DNA from 4 places in the Paenarthrobacter sp. NPDC057981 genome. Region 1 is predicted to be linked to each of the others. Evidence: riboswitches for the same ligand, from Rfam matches in the RefSeq annotation. Region 1 holds a riboswitch; each other region holds the start of a gene.
What was found. Region 1 has a riboswitch for cyclic di-AMP ahead of ACFVSI_RS18575 (M23 family metallopeptidase). Riboswitches for the same ligand answer to the same signal wherever they lie in the genome.

Region 1 (7,620 bases):
GGCGCGGTTTGGCGACCAGCGCTGTTGTCATGAACGCAGTTCTCCGGCGGGTTCCACATCGATGATCCGATGGATGGACAACACCCGTTCAGTGTCCTTGGCGGGGTCGAACACCCGTACGCGTCCACCGGAGACGGATACAGGAACAACCGTTTCGGTGTTCGCATTCCCCAGGCTGTCCACCACGTTCATGGTGACGGCCTGCTTGAGCCGGATGGCAGTCTGCAGGGTCTCAAGCCCCAGCTGAGTGGATGCTTCGCCCGTTGCCTCGGCCGGGACGGCACGATGCTGCCGAAGAACCACAAGCTGCGCCTCGACGTCGTCGTCCGGCGGAGCCGTCCGGGGCGCCGTATAGACAGGCCGCGCGCTCCCCGGCACCGCTGTGGTCCGTTTGAAACGAACGACGGCGGGTTCGGCGTCCTGCACGGCGGGTGAGAGGCCCAGCTCGCGCAGGACACGGGCCGTTTCCCGGGGGCTGGCCGATGACGTGAGCACGGTAGGGGCAATGCGCACCAGGCTCAAAACGGAGGTCCGGGCTTCCTCCAGGAGCTCGGAAATGGCAGATTCATCGTCGCTTTGAATGAAGCTGGCACTGGTCCCGACGCGTAGCCGGCCATGCCGGGACGCAGTGTCCTGGATGAGGTACGCCAGAGGCTGGGGCACGTCCGTCGCCGAGTGCTCACGGAGGAAGGCCAGCAGCGATTCCGCATCCTGTCCGGCGTCGAGGGCCCTGCGGATGGTGGTGGCGGAGAACCGGTAGATCGACGCCGGACCCTGCCCTTCGGCGTCGGCCATCAGCTGCAGCGTCCCGCTCAGCTCCGGCGCCAGGTAACCTGGGGCGACGGCTGTCAGGTCAGCCTGCAGCAGGATGTGGTTCACAGCGGCCGGGAGGTGTTCGCCAAGGATGGTCATGGCTGTTTCCGGCTGGGAAGCGGCGATGGCAGAGCCCAGCTGGGTCAGTGCGCCGGAACCCATCAGGCCCAGCAATGCTGCCTCTTCGAGAATGCCGCGCACCAGGGAGCTGAAGCGCCGCGACATCCTCGGCTGGGCCCATTCGGCCCGCTGCAGGACTGCCCTGGCATCGAGCACAGGAGCCTTGCCGTCCGGAGCTGCCGCCTCGACTGTCAGCTCGTTAAGAATCTCAAGGACTCTTCGCCGGACCACCGGGGCATCGGGCCGCTGCGCCTCGGCAGACAAAGCGTTGATGGTGGTGCCGGCAGCGCCATGATGGGCAGCAGAGGACGAAGGACCCGTGAGCGGCTGCCCTACCAACGACGGGGCGCGCTCGCTGGCCAGCCAGGCATTGACCAGCCACAACCACTGCTCCTGCCGGGGCAAGGTGAGCCATTCCAGGGATGGCGGCTGGATCCAGGTGGAACTGTCCACATCGAGCCGCAGGAGACCGGACAAAGCACAAATCTCGAGCAGGACCGCGGTCTCGTGCACTCCCAGGCGGACCGACTCAGCAAGGCGCCTCAGCTCCCTCACGCCGACCCCGCCGCTCCTGAGCGTGGACAGGGGCTGCTCGCGAACCGCGAACAGGAGCTCATTGGTCAAGCGCAACGTTTCGGCGATGGCGCCCATGGCGGCATTGCGGCGTAGCGCCGCGCTGGTGTGGCCCAGTTCCGGTACCGGCGGCGACAAAGTGAAATCGTCAATGATCGCACCGCCGCGCAACGCAAGACCCACGCTGTGGGGCAGCTCCACGTGGCCGGCATCCAGGGGCACCAGCAGGCCGCGAGCCAACAGCCAATCGATAGGCCCGACGTCGTGGCTTTCGTGACTCACGGACGCCCGCCGTTGGGCCTGGGGTACTGCGCCCATGGCCCAGCTGCCGAACTTGTCCAACAGACCAACCGTCCGCTCCGGAGCGGTGGACAGGATGGCGCGGAGGTTCTCCGGAGTGGAGGTCCAGCGTTGGAGTGCCAGTGCGGCATCCATGGGCGTGCTGGCCGGATGGATTCCGGCACCGCTCTGGTGCAGTTCGGCCACCAGGTGGACTACCCGCTGGGCGAATGCCGGCTGCGTGCGGACAAGTTCCGTGTAGCTCCTGCCCAGCCCAGCCGGGTAGATACCGATCACGTCCTTGAGGCTGCCCACCGGGAGATAGAAGCGTTGTCGCGAGGTGGCTGGTGGCGAGCCTTGGGGTGGGTCCGCCCGGTGGATCAGGGCCAGCTCCTGCAGCTTGGCGAGGATCGGGTCCAGGGCAGAAAGAGTGGACCCGGCAATGACCTTCTTCAAACCGGCCGCCGAGATGCTGTGCCCGGTGTCTGCATTCGTGCACAGGTGCAGGGTTTCGAGAACCTGCATTTCCGGCTTGTTCAGCCGTTCCAGCGCCCGCTGGACGCTGACCCGGGCGCTTGCCCGTGCAGCCAACGCGGCGAAGTCCGGCGCCATGGGGGAGATGAGGTCCGGTCGCGCGGCAAACAAAGCCCGCAGCGAGTTGTCGCTGCGCGCTTCCAGTTCCTTGCTGAGCGCGCGAATAAGGGACATCAATCCAACGTTACCGCCCCCGGGCCGCTCCTGCCCGTCCCCGGCAGGATGGTGCTACTGCCGGCGGCGTTGACGGACGGAGTCGAGCACCAGGACCACCGCGAGCAGGAAGGCCACAGGCAAGCCGTAGAGGGCAGCGGACGTAACCCAGACGGGCGCGGCGCCGCCGTTGTAGGCCACCGCGATGACTGCGGCCACAGCGGCCAGGGAAAGGACGGTGATGGCAGCGGCGACCATGATGAGGGGGCGGCGGTAACCCGGGGAAGTCATGGCATCAACGCTAGCAGCAGCCTGACGGGAGTGGACGGGTCGCGCACATGACGCAGTACGTTGCCGGTGCAGGGCGGGACAAAGCGGGAATAGGGGGTCCGGCAGGATAACCTTGAAGGAACAGACCAACACGGACCGGGTTGTCACCCTCGATCCCGCAGCTATCTGCGGATGCGGTAGCGGCCCGGCGTGTCTCCCACGCAAGAACGAAGAAGGTTGATTACGTGCCTACCGGCAAGGTCAAGTGGTATGACAAGGAAAAGGGCTTCGGCTTCCTCGCGGCTGAAGACGGCCAGGAAGTCTTCCTGCCCAAGACGTCCCTGCCCGCGGGTGTAACCGAGCTGAAGGCCGGTACCCGGGTGGAGTTCGGCGTGGCGGACGGTCGCCGCGGTGCACAGGCACTGGGCCTTCGCGTGCTGGAAAAGACCCCGTCCATCGCCAAGGCCAAGCGCATGAACGCCAAGGACCTTGCCCCGATGGTGCAGGACCTGGTCACCGTCCTGGACAACCTGTCCGGTTCCCTGTCTTCGGGCAAGTACCCCGATGGCAACAAGGCCAAGGCCATCAGCATGGCGCTGCGCAAGGTTGCCGACGAGCTGGAAGCCTAGGACTGCCATGACCTCGGAATCCGCACAGGAAACTACGCCGGCCACGGATGCCCTGGGTAACACCGGGGCTGGTCCTCGTGGTGCCCGCACTCCTGCCACCGGCGAAGCTTCCTCGCGGAAGCCTGCGGCCGCCAAGCCACGCGCCGGTCTGCCCATCTGGCGCACCGGCAAGCCGGATGCATTCCTGGCTGCCGCCGTCGATACTGCCCGAAAGGCAGTAGAGGGCATCGCAAATCCGGGGGAGGTGGGGGCACACCTGGGCGCCAAGTCGGAAGGCGACCGGATAGTCACCCACCTGTTCGAGTCCAAACTCGCTGGCTATGGTGGCTGGCAGTGGTATGCCGTGGTGACGCGTAACTCGCGCTCCAAGATCGTCACGGTGAGCGAGCTCGGCCTGCTGCCGTCCGAGGATTCCATCCTGGCTCCGGAATGGGTGCCGTGGGCCAAGCGCGTCCGCCCCGAGGACGAAACTCCGTTGGTTGAGGAAACCGAGGGTGACGTCTCAGAGGAGTCCGTGCAGGCTGCCGAGGACGAGGCCATCGGCCCCTCCGAAAACGAGGACGACGACGAACCGGAAGACTCCGAGGCAGAGGACGCGGCCGGGGACACTGACGAAGCCGGGGCTGAATAGGCACTGCGGAAACACTTCGCCGCCGCCGGAAGTTTCGGCGTCGAAAGCGGCTTGGCCGCGCCGGCATTAAACGAGGGAGCCGCCCGGGAATAACCCGGGCGGCTCCGTCCAACTCAGCGGGTTACTTCTTCAGTTCACCCACGACGTAGTCGATGCTGGCCAGGAGGGCGGACACATCGTCCGGTTCGATGGCCACAAACGTGGCGATGCGCAGCTGGTTGCGGCCGAGCTTGCGGTAGGGCTCGGTGTCCACCACGCCGTTGGCCCGCAGGACCTTGGCGATGGTGGCGGCGTCGATCGAGTCGTCGAAGTCGATGGTCGCAATGACGTTGGAACGGTCCTCAGCCTTGGCGACGAACGGCGTGGCGTACTCGGATGCTTCGGCCCAGGAGTAGATGCGGCTGGCTGAATCGGCCGTGCGCTTGCTGGCGAAGTCCAAACCACCGTTGCTGTTCAGCCACTGCACCTGCGCGTCCAGGGTCACCAGAGTGGACAGGGACGGGGTGTTGTACGTCTGGTTCAGCTTGGAGTTGTCGATGGCGGTCTGCAGGTTCAGGAAGTCCGGAATCCAGCGGTCGCTTGCGTTGATGCGGGCGGCGCGCTCCAGCGCGGCGGGGGAGAACAGACCAAGCCACAGTCCGCCGTCGGACGCGAAGTTCTTCTGCGGTGCGAAGTAGTAAACGTCCGCCTCCGCTACATCCACGTCCAGGCCGCCGGCGGCGGAGGTCGCGTCCACCAGGACGAGCGAACCTTCGTCGGCGCCCGCGACGCGCTTTACGGGAGCGGCGACGCCGGTGGAGGTTTCGTTCTGCGGCCAGGCGTAGGTGTCGACTCCTGCTTCTGCCTGTGCCACGGGGCGGGTGCCCGGTTCTGCCTTGAGGACGGACGAGGCATCAAGGAACGGAGCCTTGTTGGTGGCGGCAGCAAACTTGGAACCGAATTCGCCGAAGGAGAGGTGCTGGGCCTTCTTCTCCACCAGGCCGAATGCGGCGACGTCCCAGAATGCGGTGGAACCGCCGACGCCGAGCACGACTTCATAGCCCTCAGGAGCACGGAAGAACTGGCTCAGGCCCTCGCGGACGGAACCCACCAGGTTCTTGACCGGGGCCTGGCGGTGGGAGGTGCCAAGGATGGTCCTGGAAGCAGCAGACAAGGCCTCGACTTGCTCCGGGCGGACCTTGGACGGTCCGGCACCGAAGCGGCCGTCCTTGGGCAGCAGGTCGGCGGGAATGGTGATGCTGTTGTCGCTCACGGTGGCTCCAATGTGTATCGGTCAAAGATGGGAGGTGGCAGGTGGCATCAACTGCCCCTTCGACTCCCCAATTCTGCCTGACGAGGCGTGCGCGCAGGAACCTGCGGTTGTCATAGTCCGCCACGTGGAACGCGGACCGACCGGATGCGACTGGAATGCGACAGGGACACCGCGGAAAATTATCCGGAGTAATTCCAAATAAGCTAAGCTGGGAGCTGGCGTTCATGGGCGGCGGTGGCACCGCTTGCCCCGGCATGGGACGCGGTACGGTGGAGATTACGCAAGAAAACTGCGTTCGAGGAGAGCTGAGCTGGATGACGGATCTGATCGATACCACTGAGATGTATCTTCGGACCATTTTGGAGCTTGAAGAAGAAAACATTGTGGCGCTCAGGGCCCGTATTGCCGAACGGCTGCGGCACTCCGGCCCCACAGTCTCGCAGACCATCGGCCGCATGGAGCGCGATGGCCTGGTGATCGTCTCGAACGACCGCCACCTGGAACTGACCGAGGTTGGACGTAAACGCGCCACCGAAGTCATGCGCAAGCACCGTTTGGCCGAGCGTCTCCTGGCCGATGTCATCGGTCTCGACTGGGCCTACGTGCACGATGAAGCGTGCCGCTGGGAGCACGTGATGAGCGAACGCGTCGAACGCCGCCTCTACGAACTCCTTGAACACCCCACCGAGTCTCCTTATGGCAATCCGATTCCCGGACTGGAAGCGCTGGGCGGCCTGACCGGCCAGCAGTTCCCCAGGATCGACGTCAACCTCCTCCAGGCCATGGACGGTTACGCTTCGGATTCACGCGTGGTCATCACGAGGCTGGCCGAGCCCATCCAGGTTGAGCCCGAACTCCTGACCCAGTTGGACGAGGGCGGGATCCGTCCCGGAGCGCCGGTGTCCCTTGAGCGGGTTGGCGAATACATCTCGGTCCGTGTGCCCGGTATCGAAGGCGCCTTGGAGCTTCCGCCGGAAGTTGCCGCGCACGTCTTCGTCTCCCTCAACTGACCAGCCGCCTCCCGGCGTCGAAAATTCACGTGTCAAACCTCACTTTCGCGCTGCCCGCGCGCGTGTGACCTGCACTTTTTTGGAAAGAGTGATAAGGGGCCGCCGCCGCGGGCGCGTTTTCTGTTGATAACGAATTTATTACCGAGGGTCTTAATCCCCTATAGTTATCTACTAGCGCTGATACCAAAGCGTTACCTGATCCGGAGCCGAGCTCTGCCAGCGGATTGGGTGAACCACCACCACTGGCAGAGGCGGGGGAACCACAAGCGGCTGTCTAAAGAAGCAGCCTTGGGGTGAAGTCCGCAGCAGAAGTGCCCACTTACGCAAGTCTCCCTTGGGATACCTGTGTGCCGTGAGTGCTTTGTGCGGACCGGGTCTTTGAACTCTCTGACCCGAATCCGACAGCTAACTTCGCAGGCTTTTGAGAGAGGAACAGAGTTTGACATCGCAGAACGTCAGGGGCCGCCGCCGCGCGTCCGGCCCCGCTACTGAGCTGCGGCCAGCCCGCGTTGTATCGGAGATCCGGCCGCGCGACACCGAACGCCAGGTGCGCCGCCGTAAGAGCCCGATGCGCCAGGTTGCCGACTTTGCCGCAGCAAGTGGCGTCGGGCAGAAGGCCGGAGTTGCGCTTGCCGCCACCGGCCTTGTCCTGACTGTCGGGCTGCCGGCTACCAGCCCCGTCATGGCCACCTCGGAATCGGGCCAGACCGAATCCGCCCTCGCCGTTGGCGGGCCCGTGGGAAGCCAGCCCGAGGTTTCCGCGGCCGCATCGGCCAAAATCGACTTCAGCCGCGCGGCCGTCGCCACCGCCGCCGACCCCGATGGAAAGCTGAAGCAACTACTCAGCGCCCAGTCCGCCGGCAGCATCCAGCGGGCTTCTTCCCTGGGAACCCTGGGCAGCCCCCTTGACTCCCTGGTCACGGCATCGCCCTTCGGTTACCGCGTCAGCCCCCTGACCGGTGGCACGGGTGACTTCCACCGCGGGCAGGACTTCGTGGCCCAGTGCGGCACGGCCGTTCATGCTGCAGCCGCAGGCAAAGTGACCTTTGCCGGATGGCACGAATACGGCGGAGGCAACCGCGTTGTGGTGGACCACGGGAATGGCCTGGAGACCACGTACAACCACCTGTCCTCGTTCAACGTCCAGGTGGGCCAGACGGTCAACCGTGGCGACACCGTCGCCCTCAGCGGCACCACAGGCGCCTCCACCGGCTGCCACCTCCACTTCGAGGTCCAGGTCAACGGCGAAGTCGTCGACCCCATGGGCTGGCTCTAAGCCACCTGATGGTCTTCTCTCGCATTGATGACACCTCTCGTGACCTGAATGTGACATTCGCTTTCAATTGTTATAACGTT
Region 2 (7,620 bases), on a different contig from region 1:
AGGAGAGCCTCAACGTCCGCGGCGCCTACCTTGAGGTCCTGGGCGACCTTCTGGGATCCATCGCCGTCATTGTGGCCGCCGTCGTGATCATGACCACCGGCTTCTCCGCTGCCGACCCCATCGCCTCTGTCCTCATCGCCCTGATGATCATTCCCCGCGCATGGCACCTGCTCCGCGACGTAGTGGACGTGCTCCTTGAGGCGACTCCCAAGGGCGTGGACGTGAACATGATCCGCGAACACATCATGGCCGTTGAGGGCGTGGTGGAAGCCCACGACATCCACATCTGGACCATCACCTCAGGCGTGCCCGTGTTCTCAGCCCACGTGGTGGTGGAGGACGACGTCCTGAACGCCACGGGGGCCGACAGCATCCTGGACCAGTTGGGTTCCTGCCTTGGCCGGCACTTCGACACCGAGCACTGCACGTTCCAGTTGGAGCCCGTCAGCCATTCCGAGCACGAATCCCACCAGCACGCCTAGTCGGGTTCCCTTTCCGCGCTGACTGTCCCCGCCGCGCCGTCCACAGTGATGAGCTGGCCGGTACGTAGCCTCGTGGTCGCGTCCGGAACGCCCACCACAGCCGGGATTCCATATTCACGGGCCACCACGGCGCCATGCGAGTTGGGTCCGCCCATCTCCATGACCAGGCCTCCGGCCGTGAGGAAAAGCGGCGTCCAGCCCGGATCTGTGGATGGCGCAACGAGGATCTCCCCGGGTTCCAGGTGGGCTCCAACAGGATCCATGATGACCCGCGCGGGCGCGGTGATGAGACCCGACGACGCCGGACTCCCGGACAAAGTGCCCGGGCGCTGCCCCGCGCGGGCTGCGGCCGTGGCCTCGGGTTCCGTGCCGTCGGACAGGAGCATCCGGGGAATGTGCCTCCGGCGAAGTTCCTGTTCGTAAGCAGCCCTGTGTTCAGCCACAGCGCCACGCAGATCCTCGCCTGCCAGCGCGTTTTCCACCGCGTCCAAGTCCAGGAAGAAAATATCCCCGGGCCGCTCGATCCGATGCGATGCTGCCAGTTCGTTCCCGACCAGCAGCAACTGCTCCCGCGCCGCGGCGAGCCCAAGGACCAAGTTGTATTTGGGCGACTCCCGTAGACCAGCAAATCTCCGCGTACGGTCCAGGGCTACGCGCACCACCAATGCGTGGAGCGGGCTGATTGCTCGGGCCCGCGCCACGAACTTTGCCACCTGCTGGTCAGCGTCTGCGGCTGCTTTCCGGAACTGCTCGTCGGGGGCGCCGGCACCGGGCTGAAGCCTCAGATAGTTGGCAAGGACTCCGAGAATGTGGGTTGGATCATCGCGCCAACGGGGCATGCCAAGATCGATCTCCGCAACGGCCCGATGCCCGTAGGTGTGCAGGAACGCGTCCATGCCGCTTTGGGCCACGGCAGGCAGTTCGGCGTCCCGGTATTGAGCAGCCAACGCTTCTGCCGTTTGGCCCGCCATGGAGGCGGCGGCGTCGGGATCTTCCAGGATCTGCGAGGCGAGGTGCCATAATGCCAGGTCCATCTCAGTGGTGACATTGTTTGGCAGGCCACGGATCACGGTTTGTAGTTCGTCGTAGGACGCTTGTTCGCCCAGCATCCGTCCCACCAATGCCAGCAGCGCGAAGCCGAGAAGGGGAAGCGGCAACAGCTGGGGCACTGTGGCAAAGAGTTCCCGTCCGAGAATTCTCTGGACGTGCGCGATCCGCTGATGTGCCGTTGCTTGGGCGGGGACGGCCAAGGCTTTCCGAAGGTCCGAGTTGAGGCGCTCCACCCTTTGCATCGCGGCATCCGGACTGAATAAACCCCGGAGAATCAACTCCGGAACTCGGTACTTGGCCGCCACAGGGGCAACGTGGCGGATGAGTTTCAGCGGAGTTTTGATGGTTACTGAAAAGCGTGGGTCTTCAAACAAGCCCCGCATCAGTGTGGCGGACCGGGCTTCCATGACATCAAAGACGCGGGGCACAATCTTCCTCCCGACCCGGCTTCTCAGCACCGAGGTCAGATCGAAGAAGATGCGCTGGCCGGCTTCGTAATAGGGCGGCGGGCCTGATCGGGGATCCGGAATGGCGAAACCCGCAGTTCCGGCAACACACGAAGCTATGAGACGGATTCCGGCCAGGCCCCCGGGCGTCAGTGGCCGGGTGAGCCCTTGCGCGAGGCTGAAGTTCAGGAACGCATGGACACCGGGCACCGGAGGGGTACGGGTTGTCAAGGGGTACAAGGTGGTGATGGGGCGTGCCTGCGTCAACCACAGTTTCCCGTTGGCATCGAGCGCCCACTCGGTATCCTGCGGAGCTCCGTAGTGTTGCTCCACCAAGCGGCCCAGCCCCGCCAGCTCCCTGATCTGCCGGTCACTGAGGCAAGGTTGAATGCCGTCATTAGCGAACCGTTCCTGGTGGGCCCGTTCCCTCCTCTCAGTTCCACCGCCCGGGACGGAACGGATCTCCACCTGCCGGTCACCCAGGGTTCGTTTCAGAATGGCACTGCTGGCCAGGTCCACAACGTACTGATCCGGGTTCACGGCCCCGGACACCACCGCTTCCCCTAAACCCGGGCTGCCATCGATCACTGCCTCGGACCTCTTGCCCGTCACCGGATTGGCTGTGAACATTACTCCCGCCGCGACGGAATCCACCATCACCTGGACCACGACAGCCAGGGCCGCAGATGCGTGGTCGATGCCGTTGGTGGCCCGGTATGTCACGGCGCGGTCAGTCCAGAGGGAAGCCCAGCAGCGGCCCACGGCGTCGAGAACCGAGTCCACGCCCACTACGTTCAGGTATGTGTCCTGTTGACCGGCGAAACTGGCGAAGGGCAGATCCTCGGCGGTGGCCGATGATCTGACGGCCACGGGGGCTTCGTTCCCCAGCCCTTGGTAGGCCGACCGCACCGCGGCAGCAATATCGGATGGCAGTCCCGCCTCGAGCACCAGTGAACGGGCCCTTCCGGCGAGCAGGTTCAACCCCGGGAGGTCGGCCGTGCTGGTGGACTTCAGAGCCTCGCAGACCTCATCGAGGCCGCTGGCGGAGAGGGCCCGCCGGTAGGCCTCTGTGGTCAGGCAAAAGCCCGGCGGTACGGGCAGGCCGGCGCTTGCCAATTCCCCCAGATTGGCTGCTTTGCCGCCCACGTCGGGAAGCATGGGTCCACGAATATCCCTGAGGTCCAGCGTGAACACCGACGGCCCGTTTCCTAAGCCGCGCCGAGCATCGGGCCAAACTTGTCGCGGTCCCCCAGCCGGGGATCCTCACGGTCCGGAACTACCAGCACCGGTCCCTTGGCGTGGTGAAGGACGCCGTCGGAGGTAGAGCCGAGCAGCATGCCCGCAAACCCACCGCGTCCGCGTGTACCCAACACCACCAACTCCACGCTGCGGCTTGCTTCCACCAGGACGTCGACGGGCGAGCCGTCCCTGAGGTCCGTTTCGATGGGCAGCTGTGGGAAATGGCTCCTCAACCACGCGACGCCTGCTTCAAGCTGGACCTTGATATCGGCAAACAGGGCGTCCCGGTCCAACGGGGCGGGCACCCAGGCCAGCGAACCGCTGTACTGGGGGACGGCACAAATGACGCGGAGCTTGGCTCCCATGCGCTGTGCCTGTTCGGCTGCTTCGAGCACAGCAACACGCGCCTGCTCGGAGCCGTCCACGCCCACTGCGATGACGTTTTCCACGGTACGGGGACCGGCCTTGGCGTGCTCGGCCTTGATGTGCTTGTCTTCGGTATTCTCGCCCAGCCGGTCGGCGCAGTAGAGGGGGACAGTAACCGTGGGGCATTTGGCGTGGGCAGGCAAAGCGCTGCTGACAGATCCCAGCAACCGCCCAACAAAACCACCGCGGCCGCGACTGCCGAAAACCAGGAGTGCGGCGTCCGCCGAGAGATCCAGCAGCACGCCGGCGGCGTCGCCGTTTTCGACCGAAGCATCGACGTCGACGGAGTACCTGGCCACTTTGTCCATGGCCTGCCGGACAATGGCTTCCGCGCCCTCGCGTATGACCGAATCGTCCACGGTGGCGTATCCGCCGTCGAGCCCTGAGGCGGCGAAGATCGGCACCGAGTAGGCGGTGACGATGTGTAGTGGGAGCTGCCTGCGTTCTGCCTCGCGTGCGGCCCAGACCAAGGCACACTGCCCGTGTTCCGAACCGTCCACCCCAACGACGATGCCGCCCGGTGCTACCGTCAGGCCCTCGCCGTCCTGTGGCTCTTCACTGTGTCTGCCGTGCTGGTCCATTTGGGGCCCGCCTCTCCACCTACTGCTTGATGTTCCGGCCATTCTGCCAGAGGTTTTCCGCTTCGGAATCCCTCATGGCTCCATTGTCAATGGCCGGGGCTGGATTAATGTGAAATTTCTCCGTCCAATGCCCACTATTCTCGGTCGGCAGAGACGAATCAAGGCGGGTTGGCGCTATGTGTATAACAGTCCGGGTTCGGTTCCGTGAGCCCAATTTTGTGCGCGCAACCAACCACCGGAACACGCTGCCGCGAGAGGCTATCCATGGGCGAAAAAGTTCGGTAGTGTTCGAGTCACCGAATGGCCGGCAAAGGTGTCCTACAACACAATCCGGCCATTTGTTTGCGGCCGCTTGGGGAACTCGGACGCGATCCCACGCGAGGCCGCAAGGCACACACGTCAAGGAGGAACCAAGCAGTGTCAGACGCGCCTGATTCCGGCACGGAACGCACCACCACCGTGGTTATAGGTGCCGGCCTGTCCGGCTTGGCAGTTGCCAGTGAACTGAGCCGCTATGGAGTGGGCTCCATTGTGGTGGATGGCTTTGGCGCACTGTCGGCCACCGGCCCGGCCGTCCACACGGGCATGCTGCAGCGCTGCGAGGTGACCGATCCCGCCTCCATCAAGGAACGCAACGAGATTCTGCGCCATCTGCGCAATTACGCGGCCAGCCACCATCTGGATGTACGCAACACGACGAGGGCCGTGCGTCTGGATTTTCTGGGCGCAGACACATCCCAGCACATCGGCCACGGGCTAGCCGCGAGCATGACCCTTAACGGGCTTCGCGCAGCGGGCCCTCTTGAATCAGCACCTCGTCAATGGGCAGTCCACACAGCCCATGGGATCCTCCTGGCAGACCACGTGGTGGTGACGCGCTGCGCCCAAAGCCAACTGCGACGGATGCTGGCCGAACTCGGGATCGCCGTGGGCCAGAACCTCGTGGCTGCCATGCGGGCCCTGGGGATGCACCTGGTGGGCGTGGGCGAATTAATCACACCGACCCCCAAGGAAGTGCTCCGCCAGGCCAAGGCCGTTGGCCAGGCGATCTCCTCAAAGGTTGCGCTGCCGGGCGGCCCCGGGGTCGCCATCGCCTAGCCATCAACAAGATGCAAGCCGATCTTTAAAGCCCAAAGGCCGGTGTCTTTCGAAGAATCAATCTTCGGAAGACACCGGCCTTTGCGTTGAAGCGTGAGGCTTATGCGCCAGCGCGTACGTAGGTGATGGGTCCCGTTGCGGTCAGCCAGCTGATCGGGTGGATGCCCGTCTGGTTGCCGTTGATGCCACCGCTGATGGCCTGGCCGTTGCCGATGTAGATGGCAACGTGGCCGGACTGGACGATCATGTCGCCCGGCTGGGGGTCGCTGACAACCTTGCCGTAGTTCAGGAACTGCATGGGTGCCAGGTCGCCAACAGGGATGCCGGCGGAGCCGAGGGCCCGCTCAACCATGGCGGTGCAGTCCTGCATGATGCCGATCTGGGCGTAAGCCGAGGCAACCATGGCAGCGTTGACGCCACCAGCGGCAGGAGCCGCAGCTACCGGAGCGGCAGCAGGAGCAACAGCGGCCGAAGCAGCAACTGCGGCCTTGGCGGCAACAGGAGCCGCAGCGACGGTAGCGGTCTTGGGCGCAGGGGCCTCAACGACCGGAGCCGGCTTTTCGATGACCGGAGCTGCAACTGAGGCAACTGCGGGACGCTCAAAGTTGATGGTCGCCGTCGAAAGGGCGGTAACAACCTTGGTGGGAGCCTCGGATGCGGTCTCGGCGACCGTGGCGGGGCTGGAGTCGCGCTGTGCCGGAGCTTCGGCTGCGTGGGCAGCTACGGAGCCGGTCAGTACGAGTCCGGAAGCTGCTGCGATAACGGCTGCCTGGCGGCCAGCGCCGGAAGCGTTGCTGGCAACTGCCTTGGAGATGGAGATGAACGGATTAGGACGTACGCTGTCCGCCTTACGACGGCCGCGAAGAATGCGTGAAGACATGAAAGAGCCTCTCCCGATGCCTGCGAGGTTAGCTGTCGGATTCGGATGGGAGTCACCCGGCCACTATCTCCCGCTGAGCGGAAGCTTCGTGACTTCACCCCAAGGCGCGCTCGTAAGCGGCCCAAATTGGGTTCCCCGTCTCTGCCGTAGGTTTGTCTGCGAACGGATTCCGGACTGCGGCAGAGCTAGGCAATCAGGCCGGAAGTGCCTGCTGCGTGGAACAGGCACAGGTACCACCGTACGCGATGATCGCCACGAAGTCACATTTAAGTAACGGGAACCGTTGCTTTGGCGTGTCGCAGTAACCGAACCGAGATATTCGCAGCTATGTAGAAAACCCCGTCATTCCGCGGATGCGGGACCTTCAGGGTCATCGGGTGCAGCGAGTTTCTTCCGGGCTGTCACAGCGAGGAAGATCACGAGCGCCACAGCCACTGCTGCAATGATCACGATGCTCCATGGGAACGGCTGGGACGCGTCCGCTGCGGGCGCGCTGCTACCCGTTCCGGGAGGTGCCGAACCCACCGACGGGACCGTGGCCGACGTCGCCGACCCGGACGGTGAGGCAGCCGCAGTGCCGCTCGCCGCCGTCGTGCTTCCTGCGGTCGCCGTGAACTTAAAGGTCCCCTCGATCGGGTGCGAATCGGAGCTGACGACGCGCCAAACAACGGTGTACTCCCCCGCCGGCGCGCCCGGGCGCAGCTTCTGCACAGCTTGGCTGTCGATGATTTCCACGGGTCCGTCGGCCCAGTTTTCGCCGCCGGCGGTTACGGTGACGCCCGAACCGATGGCCAGGGGCCGGTTGTTGAACGTAATGGAAACCGACGCCGGTACTTCAGCCACGGTGGCACCATTCGCCGGCGCCGTGGATTCCGCGACGTCGTGCGCGGACGCCGGTGCCGCGGAAAACAGCAGGGCAGAGGCGAAGGCAAAGGCGGCGACGACGGCGGCCAGAAGCGGGCGGATGGTACGCATGGGGCGGTTTCTCCTAGTGTTGGCTTCCTTACAGACTAGGGGAATGGTCCGCAGCCCCCACATTCCACGGCATAGGATTTGATAGCACACTCCCCCCAAAACCCGGAGACCTTCATGCTTAAACAAGGTTCTGCAGTGGACCGCTACTTCAAGATTTCCGAACGTGGTTCCACGTACTCAAGGGAAATCCGCGGCGGTTTCGCAACATTCTTCGCCATGAGCTACATCGTGGTGCTGAACCCGCTGATCCTCTCGGGCGCCGATTCCAGTGGCGCGTCCCTGGGCTTCACCGCGGTGGCGGCCACCACGGCGTTCGTTGCCGGCATCCTGACCATCCTCATGGGCGCTTGGGCCAAGCACCCCTTCGCCGTGGCAACCGGGTTGGGTGTCAACGCCTTCGTAGCGGTCACCGTTGCCTCCCACCCGCAGCTGACCTGGCCGGA
Region 3 (7,620 bases), on a different contig from region 1:
CATAGCCGGGAGCCTGCTGGCCGGCACCCTGCGAAGCAGGAGAATAGCCGGGGCGGTTGCCGAAGCCGGGGCGGAGCCCCGCGTTCGATGCGGCCTTGTTGGCGTTACGGACGGAGATGTGGACGTATCCGGATGCAACTGACATGGAGTGCTTACCTCAAAAGTGAATAGCCGTCATCGCGGCTTCGAATGCTGAGTGTCCCCGCAATGAGTTTGGGGAGGGGCGCCCAACGCTGGGCTAGGGGGCGAATGCCTGAAACTTCTTGGGGTGGAAAGTTAGGCTTGCATTCGACAACAGCGGTCATCATGGCCAGCGGGTGTGCTGGACCAGGTTGCTGCGGCTGCAGGTGCTGTTGAGTTCTTGTTCACATTGGAAGTGTGCAACGTAACAAAGGCAACACGCAAGTAACAAAGCTCAGAACCGTCCACATTTTGAGACGTAGAGGTCTATTGTGCCGCAAATCACAATTCCGCAGAGTCCTGAATTGAACGCCGCGAGATTCGGAGTATGGAAGAAATATTCGCCTTCCAGTGAATTTTCTTCGGCCGATGAGGCATGATTCGCACCTTAAGGAACACCAAGCCTTCCCCTGCGGAATCTCACGATCTGAAACATGTGTTGTCCAATCGGCGCCTGAGCCGATCTCGATTTTTTTGGCTGAAATCTGTTAAAAGCGGCGAAATCGGGCTCGGCAAGCACCCGTCTTCTCAGGACGTCGTCCCTGAGCCGGACGTGGAGCCCTGCCCGGTTGACGACGTTCCAGTGGTCAACCGCACAGATGTAGCGTCGTAGCTGTCCCCACTCTTGGAAGCCGAGACCCGGACCGTGGCACCGGACGTTATGTCGGCCACGGTCAGGTTGCTGGACGTGCTGCCACGCTGCCGCGTTCCTTGCGCCACGGCAGTGTCCGGGCCGAGGACGTATGTTCGCGTGAATCCATCGGTACTCTTGACGGTCAACGAGTTCGAAGAGACCTCGCTGACAACTCCCACCTGATCGGCCATGGACACGTACTCGTTGTCGCGGAGAATGACGTATTCCGAATGGATGGCGGCGTTCAAGCCCCCTCCGAACCCATCGGGTGCCATCCCGCCCATCTGACCGGGCATTCCCTGGCCGGTTCCGCCCTGGCCGGTTCCATTTTGCCCTGTTCCGCCCGGCCCCAGTCCCTGTCCAGGTACGGTCTGGCCCTGCTGCCCACCCAATCCACCGGCCTGGCCCAAGGGAACGTTGGCAGCATCCGCAGAGCCTGCATTGCCCAGGGAGTAGAAGCCGGCGGCGGTGCCTGCCGCGACCACCACGGCAACACCGGCCACTATCAGCGTCCTCTTGAGGGTCCACCGGTTTTGCGCGCCCGTCCTGTCGTTGGCCACGGGCGATGCCCCCCAGCCGGACCCGGACGTTTCCGAAGACGGCGCGCCCCACCCTCTCGACGGCCCGTTGCTGCCCGGCTGGCTGCTTTGGGCCTGACCGGCCTGGGCCTCGCCCCAGGCCCAGGATGATCCGGGGTTGGGGGCGGCGGTTTCGGAAGGCTGCGGCCATGCGGCTTCCGGCTGCGGGTTGGCGGGGGTCGGCCCCTGCTGTGGCTGAGGCCCCGGGGTGTGGGGGAACTGGTGGTTTTCGGGGTATTTCTGCTCGCTCATGGTGGTCTCTCTTGTCTGTGGTTGTCCGAATACGCCCAGCGTCGGTGCCGTGGCTGTGCGGAAGCTGTGTTGGGGAGCAGTTGCTCCTGTGACCTGCAAATTCCTGTGTGTGCGGACTCCCACCTCGCTAGTGTTGACTTCACAGGGTCCTCACAGGAGCGGCTCAGCGCCGGCAAACCAGCAGAATGGAGAGTTGTCACATGGCCTCCCCGCACTCCATGACAAACAACCTTCCCCAGCTCACGCACCCGGACGGCTCGCCTATCCGCGCCTTGGTGGTTGACGACGAGCCGAGCCTTGCCGAGCTCATGAGCATGGGCCTCCGCATGGCCGGCTGGTCAGTAAGCGTGGCCGCTGACGGGCCCGAAGCCGTAAAGGTCGCCAAGGAATTCCGCCCCGACGTCCTGGTGCTTGATGTGATGCTCCCCGGTTTTGACGGCGTGGAAGTCCTCAACCGGATACGGGCCTTCGCCCCGGAAGTGCCTGCCCTGTTCCTGACAGCCAAGGACGCGGTGCAGGACCGCATTGTGGGTCTGGCGGCCGGAGGCGACGACTACGTCACCAAGCCCTTCAGCATGGAGGAAGTGCTGCTTCGCCTGCACAGGCTGGTCCAGCGCTCAGGTGTCGCTGCGATGGACACCGCTGAGCTCGTTGTGGGCGATCTGACCCTGAACGTGGACACCCGGGAGGTGACCCGCGCCGGGGAGGACATCACCCTGACGGCAACCCAGTTCGAGCTCCTGCGCTATCTCATGGAGAACCCGAAACGGGTTGTCAGCAAGGCCCAAATCCTGGACCGCGTGTGGGACTACGACTTCGGCGGCCAGGCCAACATCGTGGAACTCTATATTTCGTATCTACGCAAGAAGATCGAAGCGAACCACCCGCCGATGATTCACACGGTTCGCGGAGCCGGCTACGTCATCAAACCTGCGGACTAGGCCTTGAGCACACTCTCGGGGATTGCCAGGAGCCCGCAGCGCAGTTGGCTCAATCCCTCCACATGGCATCTACGCACGCGTTTGGTCCTGGTGGCCATGGCTTTGCTGGTGGCCATTTGCGGTGCAGTCGGGCTGGTCAGCTACGCCTCGATGGACATGGTTTTCAACAAGCAGCTCGACAGGCAGCTGGAACAGGCGTCGCGCCGCGCTGACGACTTCGGCAGGCCGCCGTCGAGCTTTCCGAATTCGCCAACAGGGCGCCCGGACCCGCTGGAGGCCCGCGGGCAGGCGGCCGGCACGCTGAGCGCCCGAATCGATGGATCAACGGTGCGCAGCTCCGGGCTGATTGACGCCGGGGGCAACCGCGTGTCTTTGTCCGCCGCCGACGAGCAGGTCCTCCTGGCGCTGCCGACGGGCGACCGTCCCGTGGACCGCTCGCTGTCCAACGGCGACTACCGGCTCATGGCCGTCAAAACCAATTACGGCGACGTGATCGTCACGGGCCTGCCACTCGCGGACAAACAGACTGCAGAGGCTTCGCTGGTCTGGACCATGGTGCTGGTGTCACTTGGCGGCCTGGTGGTGATCGGGCTGGTGGGAACGGTGATCATCCGTCGCACCATGCGGCCCCTGGAGCAGCTCTCCGAGGTCGCCACCAAGGTTTCACGACTGCCTCTCGACGCCGGCGAGGTGGCACTTGCGGTGCGTGTACCGCCGTCGGCCTCCCATCCCGGAACTGAAGTGGGCAGCGTAGGCCACGCCCTGAACCAGATGCTGAACAATGTCTCCAGCGCGCTGGAGGCCCGCCAGGAAAGCGAGACAAAAGTGCGGCAGTTCGTGGCCGACGCCTCGCACGAACTGCGGACGCCGCTGACGGCCATCCGTGGCTACACCGAGCTGCTGCGGATGACCGAGAACTTCACCGACGACGGCAGGAAGTCCCTGGCCCGGGTCCAGAGCCAGTCCGAACGCATGACGACGCTGGTGGAGGACCTGCTGTTGCTGGCAAGGTTGGACGAAGGCCAACCGGTGAAGGTCACGGACGTGGACCTGACACAGTTGGTGATCGAGACCGTGAGCGACGAGAAAGTCATGGCCCCGGACCACATCTGGCAGCTGACCTTGCCGGACGAACCGATCACGGTGCGCGGAGATGCCACGCAGCTGCATCAGGTATTGGCCAATCTCCTCTCCAACGCCCGCAAGCATACGGATCCCGGAACCACGGTGGTCACCGGGGTGATGCTCTCGGCAGACGGCAGCGCAGTGGTTACCGTAACGGACAACGGGCCCGGCATTCCCGGAGATTTCCAGGGCAGGATTTTCTCCCGGTTCGCCCGCGCCGATGCCGCAAGGTCGGGATCGGAAGGGACGTCCGGCCTGGGCCTGTCAATCGTTGAATCCATCGTCGAAGCCCACGGCGGAAGCGTGGAGGTGACGTCCAAACCTGGACGGACGGAGTTCGCTGTCCGGCTACCGGCCGCCAACAGCAACCGCGCATAGCGAAACCGGCAAGGCGACTCACCGGCGTCGTGATCTCTGTTACCTAAATGTGACTTCTGCGGAATCGTCCTGTACCGTCGAAAGGGTGGGTCGCTCAAAAGGGCCCGCATCCGGGATGCGCCGAGCTCTGCCACTTCCCGGAGTCCGTTCTTACTCCGAGGCAGAGACGGGGGACCCAGAGTCTCCGGGCCCAGGCATTCGCCGGCCCTTGGGGTGAAGCCGCAGCATGACGCGCGGCCGGATGACCTCATCCGAACCCGACAGCTAACTCCGCAGGCGCTGAGAGGTAATCACACATGTCTGAATTTAACGATCAGACGCGCCCTTCCGCGCGTCACCGCGACCAGAACGACTCCCCGTTGAAGAAGTCGCAGACCGTCCTCAAGAAGGCCGCCCGTGAGGGCAAGTCCGGCAACCGCATGCCCGTGGTGGCCGGCGTTATTGCCGCCGCGCTGGGCGTTGCGTCCCTCGGAACGGCTGCCAACGCCGCTCTTAACCTTCCCGAGGCAAGCCGCGTTGCCGAGACCCGGACCGCCGTCGAGGCCAGCAACGCCAAGGCCGCTGAGGAAGCCGCCGCCGCCAAGAAGGCCGCTGACGAAAAGGCTGCTGCCGCCAAGGCCGCCGCAGACAAAGCAGCAGCTGACAAGGCCGCAGCCGACAAGGCCGCTGCGGACAAGGCAGCGGCCGACCAGGCCGCCGCTGCGCAGGCAGCAGCTGAGAAGGCCGCTGCCGATCAGGCCGCAGCAGAAAAGGCTGCCGCTGACGCAGCCGCCAAGCAGGCAGCCGACGCCGCTGCTGCCGCCGCCGCAGAAGCCGCAGCCGCCGCAGCAGCCCCCAAGGCTGTTGACGACCCCGCTGCTGCCAAGGCCTACGCTGCCAGCATTCTGGGCAGCTACGGCTGGAGCGCCTCCGAGATGACGGCACTGAACACGCTGTGGGAGAAGGAATCAGGCTGGCGGACCACTGCCACCAACGCTTCCAGCGGTGCATACGGTATTGTCCAGTCGCTCCCGGCCGGCAAGATGGCTTCTGCCGGTGCGGACTGGCAGACGAACTACCAGACCCAGATCAAGTGGGGCCTGAACTACATCAAGGAACGCTACGGCTCCCCGTCAGCTGCCCTGGCCTTCCACCTGGCCAACAACTGGTACTAAGCCAAGAGATTCACTGAAAAGCCGCTCCCATTCCGGGGGCGGCTTTTCGCGTGGAAGAGGCCCTGAACACTTACACAGTCGCATCACAGCTTCCGCCTAAAGCCCTCACAATCGGCGGCCCCACTGTGAATGCATGACGCTCATAGATCCCGCCACCAGTGCGCTGCCGAACCCCGCCCATGCGGGGACCTTCGCCGCTCCTGCCTTGCCCCACCGGCAGCCGCGGCGTTCTCCCGTGGATACGCGGACCACGGTCCCTGTCCTGGACGTCACCATTCCCGTACACAACGAAGAGACCGACCTCGAGGAATGCCTGCGCCGCCTGCACGGGCACCTGGTGGAGACGTTTCCGCATACGTTCCGCATCACGGTGGCGGACAACGCGAGCACGGACAACACGCTGAAGATCGCCGAGCGTCTGGCCCGCGAGCTCCCTGAAATCGTCGTCATGCGCTTCGAGGAAAAGGGCCGGGGCAACGCCCTCCGCCAGGTCTGGCTCGCCTCGCCGTCCCCGGTGCTCGCCTACATGGATGTGGATCTTTCCACTGATCTTGCCGCCCTGGCGCCCCTGCTGGCTCCACTGATCTCCGGCCACTCAGACCTGGCGATCGGCACCCGGCTCTCCCGCAACTCCCGCGTAGTCCGCGGGCCAAAGCGCGAGTTCGTCTCCCGCAGCTACAACGTCCTCCTGCATACGTTCATGGGTGCCCGTTTCTCTGACGCCCAATGCGGTTTCAAGGCCATCCGGGCAGACGTCGCCCGCAGGATCCTTCCCCACACCATGGACAACGCCTGGTTCTTCGACACCGAACTCCTGGTCCTCGCCGAGCGCTGCGGTCTCCGCGTCCATGAAGTCCCCGTCGACTGGACGGACGATCCCAACTCAAGTGTCGACGTCGTACGCACCGCCCTCGCCGACCTTCGCGGAATGGCGCGCCTGACGCGCGACCTCGTCACCGGGCGCATCCCCGTCCCCGAACTGCGCGCGGCTCTGGCCCGCGGTCCGTTGCTTGCTTCATCGCGGACCTCCGAATCGACCCCACGCGCCAGCCTGTTCGGGCAATTGGTGCGCTTCGCGTTCATCGGTGCGGCCTCCACAATCGCCTACTTGCTGATCTTCCTGCTGTGCCGTGGATTCATGGACCCGCAGCTGGCCAACTTCCTGGCACTCATCGTGACGGCCGTCGCCAACACGGCCGCCAACCGCCGCTTCACGTTCGGCATCCAAGGCGGCAACCATGCCCGCCACCACTTTGAAGGCCTGATTGTCTTCAGCATCGGCCTGGCCCTCACCTCGGGCGCACTGGCCCTGGTGCACGGAGCCACGACGCCGGACCGCTGGCTTGAGGTGGCAACCGTTGTTGGCGCGAACCTCGCCGCGACCGTCGCACGGTTCCTGCTGTTCCGCCTGTGGGTGTTCCGCCGCCCCGCGACACCAGCCGCTCGCACCGAGGGCTCCGACACGACCACAGAGGTGGCAGCGAAATGATCACAGCCCTTCAGCCAAGCCATGCCGTTGACGAACCCGTGAAGAGTACGGAAACACCGACCCGCCTGCAGCGCATCGCTTTCGGGCAGCAACCCCGGTGGGTGCGTCCGTCCGCCATCGGGCTTCTGGTGGGGACCGCGTTCCTCTATCTCTGGAACCTTGCCGCCACCGGGTACGGCAACTCCTTCTACGCAGCAGCTATCCAGGCCGGCACCAAGGACTGGACTGCGCTCTTCTTCGGCTCGCTGGATGCCGGCAACGCCATCACGGTGGACAAGCCGCCGGCGTCCCTCTGGATTCCGGCCCTGGTGGGCAGGATCTTCGGCTTCTCCCCTACCAGCATGCTGGTTCCGGAGGCACTCATGGGGGTCGCCGCCGTCGGGCTTCTGTACCTGACGGTCAAGCGCGTATCCGGTCCCGCGGCAGGGCTCCTCGCCGGTGGCGCCCTGGCCCTGACACCCGTTGCTGCCTTGATGTTCCGCTTCAACAACCCCGACGCCATGCTGACCTTGTGCCTCGTGCTGGCCGCGTACCTGACGACCCGTGCCATTGAGAAGGCCGGCTGGAAGTGGCTGGCCGCGGCTGGCGCAGTGGTAGGCCTGGCTTTCCTGAGCAAGATGCTTCAAGGGTTCCTGATCGTGCCGGGCTTGGCACTGGCGTATCTCTGGGCCGCTCCCACAACTCTGCGCAAGCGGATCCTGCACCTCCTTGCGGCGGGCGCGGGCATCGTTGCCGTGGCCGGTACCTACATTGCGATCTTCCAGCTGACTCCGGCCTCGGCCAGGCCCTATATGGCCGGCTCGACGGGCAACAGCTTCCTGGAACTCACCTTCGGCTACAACGGGCTGGGGCGCATCACCGGCTCGGGTGAAGGCGGTGCCGGTGGTGG
Region 4 (7,620 bases), on a different contig from region 1:
TGAGCGCCAGCTTAAGGCCATCGCCCGGGCCGCGTCGGAGTCGGAAGCCGATGTGTGGGTCATGGCGCCCATGATCTCCACCGCAGCCGAAGCCGGACGTTTCGCTTCGCTGTGCGCCGCCGCCGGAATCCAGACGCCGGGTGTCATGGTGGAAGTTCCCTCCGCTGCACTGACCAGCGCCACCGTCCTGCGTGAGGTGGGTTTCGCCTCCTTGGGTACCAACGACCTCACCCAGTACGCCATGGCCGCCGACCGCCAGCTCGGCCCCCTCGCAGAACTGAACACGCCCTGGCAGCCCGCGGTGCTGCGGCTCGTCCAGCTCACTGTTGAAGGAGCGGCACAGGAAGGCGCTGGCCGCGAAGGCGCCAACAAGCCCGTGGGCGTCTGTGGTGAGGCAGCCGCGGACCCGGCCCTCGCCGTCGTCCTGACCGGTCTTGGTGTCACCACACTGTCCATGACCGCGCGCTCCTTGGCTGCCGTCGGGACAGTGCTGAAGACCGTCACGCTGGAGCAGGCACAGGAACTTGCCCGCCTGGCGTTGTCCGCCCCGAGCGCCAACGAAGCGCGCGAGTGGGTCCGGGCCAAGCTCCCTGTTCTCGAAGAACTCGGCCTCTAACCCGATCTACCACCAGGAGGAACAATGCCAGAACGCACAGCAACCGTAGCCAGCAGCTCGGGCCTGCACGCCCGGCCCGCCGCCCTGTTCGCCGAGGCCGCGGGCGAACAGCCGGTGGACGTCACCATCGCCATGCAGGGCCAGCCCGAAGATGAAGCGATGGACGCCGCCAGCATCCTGTCGCTCATGACCCTTGGCGCCGCCAAGGGCGACGTCGTGGTGTTGCGGGCCGAGGGTGAAGGCGCCGAGGCAGCACTGGATGCCCTGGTGAAGCTGCTGGAAACGGACCTGGACGCGGTCTGACAGCCCGAAGTATCCGTAACAGACGGTAGGAAACTTCTGTCCGGCAGTGTGGTGTCGACATGGCGTGCCGCCACGCAAGGTCATGGCAGTACTTCCTTCGTCATGGGGGAAGGTTCTGCGTCAGGCGCTGGTTTGCCCTGGAAAACCCGGAGCATTGGAGACCAGAATGACCACACTCGCGTCCACCCCCACCGACCCCCTGGACCTCGTCGCAGCCCGCTACGGCGAGGAACCATCCGTCCGGCTTGGAACCCTCAACCCGACGATCGAGCTCCTCTTCCGGCACCGTTCCGTCAGGCAGTTCGAGCCGACCCCCGTGGACGAAGCGACCCTCACGGCCCTTGTTGCGGCGGGCCAATCCGCTGCGACATCGTCCAACCTGCAGACGTGGAGCGTCATCGAGGTCCGCGACCCTGGGCACAAGGACGCCGTGGCCCGGCTCGCCGGGGACCAGGACTTCATCCGTGAGGCCCCGGTGTTCCTGGTGTTCATCGCGGACTGGGCCCGGAACCGGCTCATCGCAGAACATCGCGGCGAGCCGACCGAAGGCGTTGACTTCATCGACAGCACCCTGGTTGGCGTGGTCGATGCTGCCCTTGCCGCCCAAAATACGGTGGTTGCTGCGGAATCGCTGGGCCTCGGCACCGTGTACGTCGGCGCCGTGCGGAACCACTTGGAGGAGTTGTCCGAGCTGCTCGGACTTCCGGCCGGTGCCTTCCCGGTAGTGGGACTGGCGATCGGTTACCCGCACCCTGAGGCTGGCGGCAGCATCAAGCCGCGGCTTCCGCAAAGCGTCGTGCGGCATCGTGAGCGCTACGCCCTCCCCGACAACGAGGCACTGGCGAAGTACGATGCCACACTCCACGCCTACTACCGGGCCCAAGGCGAACCCCGTGGTTGGATCGACGCAGTAGTACAGCGGGTGCGCAGCCGACTGAGCCTGCATGGCCGCGACCGGATCCGTGGCGTACTTGAGCGCCGCGGGCTGCCGTCGCGCTAGGAGCACATGTGCCGCGCTAGGCTTCTGCCATGGCATTGATAGCTCCCAGGGTCACAGCGGGCCTCCCCGCCGACGACGCCCGGAACTTGGCGCGGTCCCTCAACGACAGCGAAGACATCACGGTGTTCGTGGACGGCACGGTCCATCGGCTGCCCGACGCTGCGCGGGACGCCGTCGTCGACCTCTTGGCGAGACTGGGGCGGGGCGAAACTGTGACGGTCAGCAGCGTGGAGGAAATGCTCACCACCTCGCAGGCGGCGGAGCTCGCCGGGATCTCGCACACCTACTTGCGGAACATGACCGACCGCGGCGAGATTCCTGTGGAGTACAGGGGAACGCATCGCCGGATCCGGCAGGCAGCCATCATGTCCTGGCTGGAAACGCAGAAGCGCAAGCAGGCTGAAACCCCTGCCGCGGAGGCCGCAAAAAGCGAGTGAAAGTGTCCGAGTGATAAGGATCAAGCAACGATCCCAGCCAACAGGCGGGCACCCGTAAAGGCCGGGGTTACGCTTGATCGGTGGGCAATTTCAAGGGGTGGCATATCGTGGCTGGTTTGGCCGCGTTGTCCCTTGCCATACCCCTGGGCTCAGCAATGGGATTGAACTTTGTGGCGACGTTCATGTTTGCGTGCACAATGTTCGTCGCGGTGACCATGTGGACCGAATCGAAAATCGCACGACGCCGGGAGGCCGCCGATGCGGCGGCCGCACCCGACGCTTCACATCCGGCAGCGGACCCTACCGAATCGGACGACGCCACCCGGGAGTAATCGCCCCCGCGCCGGATGCGGTTCAATAGCGGTATGCCTTCAAGAATCCCGCACATGGTTTGGTCCGCATGACCGCACTGCTGTCTGCCGACGTCGAGGTCCTGGGCCTGACCGGACGCATCCTGTGGACGAAGGGCACGCCGTCGCCAGGCACTGCGCCGGAAGCGACACCGGCCTACGTCCTCATCCACGGCATTGGCGTCTCGCACCGGTACCTGGCACGGTTGCACGCCGTGCTCGCTGCGAGCGCACCCACCTACTCCCTGGACCTGCCCGGTTTCGCCGGGACGCCGCGGCCGGACCGGCAACTCCAAGTGGAGGACTACGGCGCGTTCATTGCCGAAGCCTTGGCAACGCGCGGGATCGACTCATACATCCTGGTGGGCCATTCCATGGGGGTGCAGTTCGCCATCGAGGCGGCCCTGCACCGTCCGGAGAGTGCACGCCAGGTGGTGTTGATGGGTCCTGTTGTGGACTCCCGACACAAGAACGTCATGCGCCAGTCGATTGCCCTGACCCTGGACGGGATACTCCGAGAGAGCCCCTCATCCAACTGGATCGTGTTCACGGACTACCTTCGCTGCGGGGCGCGCTGGTACTTCACCGAGCTGCCCGTGATGATGAAGTACCCCACGGAGAAACGCCTGTCCCGGATACAGGCCCCGGTGCTGGTGCTCCGCGGTAGCCGCGACCATGTGGCCGGACCAGAGTGGTCGCTCCGGCTTTCGCGGGCAGTGGCGCAGGGACGCCTGGTGGAGATTCCCGGGGTAGGGCACGTAGCCCAGCACATGCGGCCCAAGGCCGTGGCGGATGCCATCCGCAGCTTCGTCACCGCCACAACGCAGCACCGCTGAGGACTGACGCACGACGACGGTACTCACCCGGCTGCCCCTTGTTGGGCGCCGCCGGATCAGGCTAGGCTGGCGGGGCAAGCGGATTAGTAAGTTTGCTTACGAAAGGATGCATCATGACCAGCTATGACCCGGAAGACGATCCCCGGACGTTCGGCGTGAGTGGCGCTACCGGCCCCATCGACACCACGGCCGAGGCGGACAGCATCCACGAAGATCCCGATATGCGCCAGGACGAGGACGACGATCCCGCCGCCTCAGCCAACCCTGATCCCTTGGACGGAAACGTCACAGGACTCGAGCCCGGCGGAGGGGTACCCCCGGGCGAAACGCCTCCTGCCGAAGGAAGCATGAGCAGCGACCAGGGGCACGAGGAGTAGTACCCGGCTACGGGAGGCTCAGTATCTCCCCGAGGTCGTACTCCGCAGGCTCCTCCAGCTGCGAATACGTGCAGCTTTCCGGGGTCCGGTCCGGCCGCCACCGACGGAATTGCGTCGTGTGGCGGAACCGGTCGCCCTCCATGTAGTCGTACGCCACCTCGATGACCAGCTCAGGGCGGAGGGGAACAAAGGAGAAGTCCTTGCCTGCGCTCCACCGGCTCTGGGCGCCGGGCATCCTGGACCCACCGGCTTCCTGGTTGGCCCACTCACCCCAGGGGTGGTCGGCAAACTCCACTTGATACGGCTCGAGTTCAGCCACCAAGGCCTCCCGCTTTGCCATGGGGAACGACGCCACGACGCCGACGTGATGCAGCCGCCCCGAGTCGTCGTAGAGCCCCAGGAGCATCGATCCCACAACTTTCGCGGTCTTGTGCCACCGGAAGCCGGCCACGACACAGTCGGCTGTCCGCTCATGCTTGGTCTTGAACATCACCCGCTTGTTCGGCTGGTAGGTGCCGTCGAGCGGTTTGGACAGCACGCCGTCGAGTCCTGCTCCTTCAAGCTGCACGAACCATTCCCTGGCCCGCTCCAGGTCCGTCACCGCCGGCGTGACGTACACCGGCGGCTCAGCGTTGGCGAGGGCTTTCTCCAAGGCCGCGCGCCGCTCGGCGAAGGGCTTCCCCGTGAGATCCTTATCGCCGAGGGCAAGAAGGTCGAACGCCACCAAGGACGCCGGCGTCTTCTCCGCAAGCATCCGCACCCGGCTGTCCGCGGGATGGATTCGCTGCTGCAACACCTCGAACTCCAGCCTGTTGCCCTGGATCAGGATGATCTCGCCGTCCACCACGCACTTGTCCGGAAGGTTCTTCTTCAGCGCCTCCACCAGCTCCGGGAAGTAGCGGGTCATGGGCTTTTCGTTGCGGCTGCCCAGGATGATCTCGTCCCCGTCCTTGAAGACGATGGTCCGGAACCCATCCCACTTGGGCTCATAATGCCCAACATCGGGGATGTTCGGGACAGACTTGGCGAGCATGGGCGAAACGGGCGGCATCACAGGCAGGTCCATAGCTCATGTCTACCGGCCAGTAGGCGCCCAAGGCTAGTGTCTGCGGACTTTGGATCGCCCCGGCGCCAGCCCCGAAGCCTAAACGGTAGCGCCCTCCCAGCGCGGCGGACGTACCGCCCGTTACATTAATGTGACTTTACTTTCCGGCTACTGTACGGTCGTAGGGCGACCCGAATCTCCGCTGGGCCGCTTCTGGATTGACGCCGGGCTCTGCCGCAATCCAGGATCCGCCAGACCCGCGGCAGAGACGGGGGACCCACAGTTTCCCGGGCTTGTTTTCTCCACAAGCCCTTGGGGTGAAGCCGCAAACGCGCGGCCGGACGGCCTCGTCCGAACCCGACAGCTAACCTCGCAGGCGTTGAGAGGCACAACCATGTCCCCAACCATGGATAACTCGCGCCGCGCGCAACTCGAACGCGAGCGCACCAAGCCAACCGGACGCCGTCGGGCCCAACCCAGCGGACAGGTCACCGGTACAGAAAGTACGACGCCGGAACCCGCCACTGCGGCGATTCCCACCACTGCGTCACCCACGACAGAGGCACCCGCGGCAGTCGCTCCCACCACGCGCGCCGCCGCGCGTGCCGCTGAGCGGGAACGCGCAGCCCGCGCAGTGATTGAGCCAGCCGAAACCCCGGCAGCGAAATCCGTGCTCCCGGAACCGGCGACCGCGGCCATCCCGGTGGTCGAGGCCGCCCAGGCCGCAGCCCCGGCGTCAACTACGCCCGGCCCTCCAACGTCCGCGATCCCCATCGTCCAGCGGGCAGACCCTGCCCAGCCCGCGGACATTGCCCGGTCCGTGGATACGGTCCAGTCCGTGCGCCCCCAGCAGGCTGCACCGGTCAAGCAGGATGTTCCAGAACCGGCCACCGCGGCCATTCCCGTGGTCGCCGCTGCTGCAGCCAAGACCCCTGCCCCCCTTACTGCTGCAAGCCTTGGTGCGACGTCGGCATTCGGCCGCGAACCCCAGGCTGTCCTGCGGAAAGCCGCGTCAGTGAAGCACATGAGCCAGCGCATGGCAGTTGTTGCCGGCGCGCTGGGACTCGCGCTGACCGCAGGGTCCGTGGGCCAGGCCCTGCATCTGCCCTTCTTCGGCCAGGAAGCACCCACAAACCAAGCCGGCGGCAGCAACGCCGACCGCCAATCGGGCTCGGCCTTACCGGCGCCACGGACGTCCTACACCACAGCTTCCGCACCGTCGTCATCGGGTTCAGCCTCGTCCGAAGCCGGCCAGCCGGCAACGGTCCCGGAGGCACCCGCGGCGGTTTCGCCGTCGTCGGTCCCTTCACCGCACGTTTCCTTGGCCGCGCCGGTCTGGGTACCATCGGCGGCTGCCCCGGCTGCTGCACCGCCCGTGGCCTCGACGCCCGCGCCCGGAACGACTCCGGCCCAGCCCGCGCCGGCCCCCAGCGACGTGCCGTCGGACACGGTCACCACGCCTCCGGCCACGCCAACGCCAACCACCACGCCCACTCCCACCACAACTCCTACGCCGACGCCCACGCCGACGGAGACCTCCAAGCCGCGGCCCACTGGCAACCCGAACACGCCGAAGCCGCAAGCATCCACCTTGGAATCACTCCTTGGTGCCGCCAGGGATGTGCTGCAGTGAGCATCCGCTTGCCCCGCACCACAGTCCACACCGGATGGCACGGCCGGTACTGCAGCAGCAGCCGAACGTCCACGTTCCGACGCCGAAGGGGCCGCTGGAGTTGCCAGCGCTTAAGGCGTTCCTAGCCAACACTGAGGCAGGCACCCACGCCGGGTGCCTGCCTCATGTGGTTATTGGCCCCTGATTCAAAGGACCCTCAGATCCTTGGCCTGCCTGCCCAGCGCCGCGCTTTGAGGGCAGCATGCAGCTCGAGCCTAATGGCACCATTGAGCGGATCAGCACCGATGAGCTGGCGGATCCGGCCCAGCCTGTTGTAGATGCTGCTGCGGTGAAGGTGAAGTTTGGCCGCGACATCCTGGACGGCGCCGTCGTTGTCGTAGAGGAGTTCGAGGACCGGCAGGAGCTCTCCGTTCTTGTCCTGATCCTCAAGGGTCCGGAAATGCACCGAGCCGGTATCGTCCCAGCCACCGGGGGCCAGCAAGCGGTCGAACAACTGGTACACCCCGACCGCCCGGCTGTCCACCAACTCCCCCAGCTGCAGGTCCACCGCAGCGGCCTGGGCGGCAACCTTGGATTGCCGGTACGCCCCCGCGAGCTGCCTGATGACTTGGAACGGTTCGCTGATCCCCAGGATGACACGCTCCACCGTCCGGCCGGCACGTTTGGCGAGCTCCAGCTGGTAGTGGACCAAGACCTGGGCATGATCGGCCCGTCCGCCCGATTCCCGGAACAGGACCACGGAATGGGTTTCGGTACCCGCGCTGAACAGGGCAGCGTTGACACCGATGGTCGACTGCAGCGCGGCAGAGCGGTGCGTCAGGGTTGCGGCAATGGGGTCGACGTCGGACCGGGCACCGTCCGCGTCCAGGATGGTCACCAATTGCCATGGACCGCGGCCCTGGATCTCCTTCCAGCCCGCTACGGCGGCGACAGCGTTCGACTCTCCGCCGCACGCCGAAAGGAACTCCTGCTCACGCCTGCGCCGGAACTCGGACTCGGCCGTATTGGAGTCAAGGAGCAAGC

Region 2: another riboswitch for cyclic di-AMP. It lies ahead of ACFVSI_RS09250 (NlpC/P60 family protein); the one in region 1 lies ahead of ACFVSI_RS18575 (M23 family metallopeptidase).
Region 3: another riboswitch for cyclic di-AMP. It lies ahead of ACFVSI_RS08550 (hypothetical protein); the one in region 1 lies ahead of ACFVSI_RS18575 (M23 family metallopeptidase).
Region 4: another riboswitch for cyclic di-AMP. It lies ahead of ACFVSI_RS18935 (hypothetical protein); the one in region 1 lies ahead of ACFVSI_RS18575 (M23 family metallopeptidase).

Annotation. Positions count from the first base shown of each region.
Region 1 covers NZ_JBHVQI010000026.1:40,916-48,535, reverse strand. Annotated here, with positions in the region: gene ACFVSI_RS18605 (helicase-associated domain-containing protein) at 28-2,493, opposite strand; gene ACFVSI_RS18600 (hypothetical protein) at 2,548-2,763, opposite strand; gene ACFVSI_RS18595 (cold-shock protein) at 2,988-3,371, shown strand; gene ACFVSI_RS18590 (DUF3027 domain-containing protein) at 3,379-4,002, shown strand; gene serC (phosphoserine transaminase) at 4,124-5,254, opposite strand; gene ACFVSI_RS18580 (metal-dependent transcriptional regulator) at 5,569-6,264, shown strand; cyclic di-AMP (ydaO/yuaA leader) riboswitch at 6,459-6,699, shown strand; gene ACFVSI_RS18575 (M23 family metallopeptidase) at 6,704-7,540, shown strand.
Region 2 covers NZ_JBHVQI010000007.1:59,056-66,675, reverse strand. Annotated here, with positions in the region: gene ACFVSI_RS09270 (cation diffusion facilitator family transporter) at 1-482, shown strand, start outside; gene ACFVSI_RS09265 (PEP/pyruvate-binding domain-containing protein) at 479-3,136, opposite strand; gene ACFVSI_RS09260 (universal stress protein) at 3,187-4,224, opposite strand; gene ACFVSI_RS09255 (FAD-dependent monooxygenase) at 4,642-5,322, shown strand; gene ACFVSI_RS09250 (NlpC/P60 family protein) at 5,423-6,202, opposite strand; cyclic di-AMP (ydaO/yuaA leader) riboswitch at 6,206-6,394, opposite strand; gene ACFVSI_RS09245 (copper resistance protein CopC) at 6,545-7,177, opposite strand; gene ACFVSI_RS09240 (NCS2 family permease) at 7,292-7,620, shown strand, end outside.
Region 3 covers NZ_JBHVQI010000006.1:88,721-96,340, reverse strand. Annotated here, with positions in the region: gene ACFVSI_RS08570 (winged helix-turn-helix domain-containing protein) at 1-145, opposite strand, end outside; gene ACFVSI_RS08565 (hypothetical protein) at 709-1,644, opposite strand; gene ACFVSI_RS08560 (response regulator transcription factor) at 1,845-2,585, shown strand; gene ACFVSI_RS08555 (ATP-binding protein) at 2,589-4,088, shown strand; cyclic di-AMP (ydaO/yuaA leader) riboswitch at 4,197-4,381, shown strand; gene ACFVSI_RS08550 (hypothetical protein) at 4,385-5,242, shown strand; gene ACFVSI_RS08545 (glycosyltransferase) at 5,376-6,731, shown strand; gene ACFVSI_RS08540 (glycosyltransferase family 39 protein) at 6,728-7,620, shown strand, end outside.
Region 4 covers NZ_JBHVQI010000027.1:48,482-56,101, forward strand. Annotated here, with positions in the region: gene ptsP (phosphoenolpyruvate--protein phosphotransferase) at 1-616, shown strand, start outside; gene ACFVSI_RS18900 (HPr family phosphocarrier protein) at 641-919, shown strand; gene ACFVSI_RS18905 (NADPH-dependent oxidoreductase) at 1,086-1,919, shown strand; gene ACFVSI_RS18910 (helix-turn-helix domain-containing protein) at 1,949-2,356, shown strand; gene ACFVSI_RS18915 (hypothetical protein) at 2,437-2,688, shown strand; gene ACFVSI_RS18920 (alpha/beta fold hydrolase) at 2,757-3,542, shown strand; gene ACFVSI_RS18925 (DUF6480 family protein) at 3,656-3,919, shown strand; gene ACFVSI_RS18930 (ATP-dependent DNA ligase) at 3,927-4,985, opposite strand; cyclic di-AMP (ydaO/yuaA leader) riboswitch at 5,204-5,355, shown strand; gene ACFVSI_RS18935 (hypothetical protein) at 5,359-6,597, shown strand; gene ACFVSI_RS18940 (PucR family transcriptional regulator) at 6,794-7,620, opposite strand, start outside.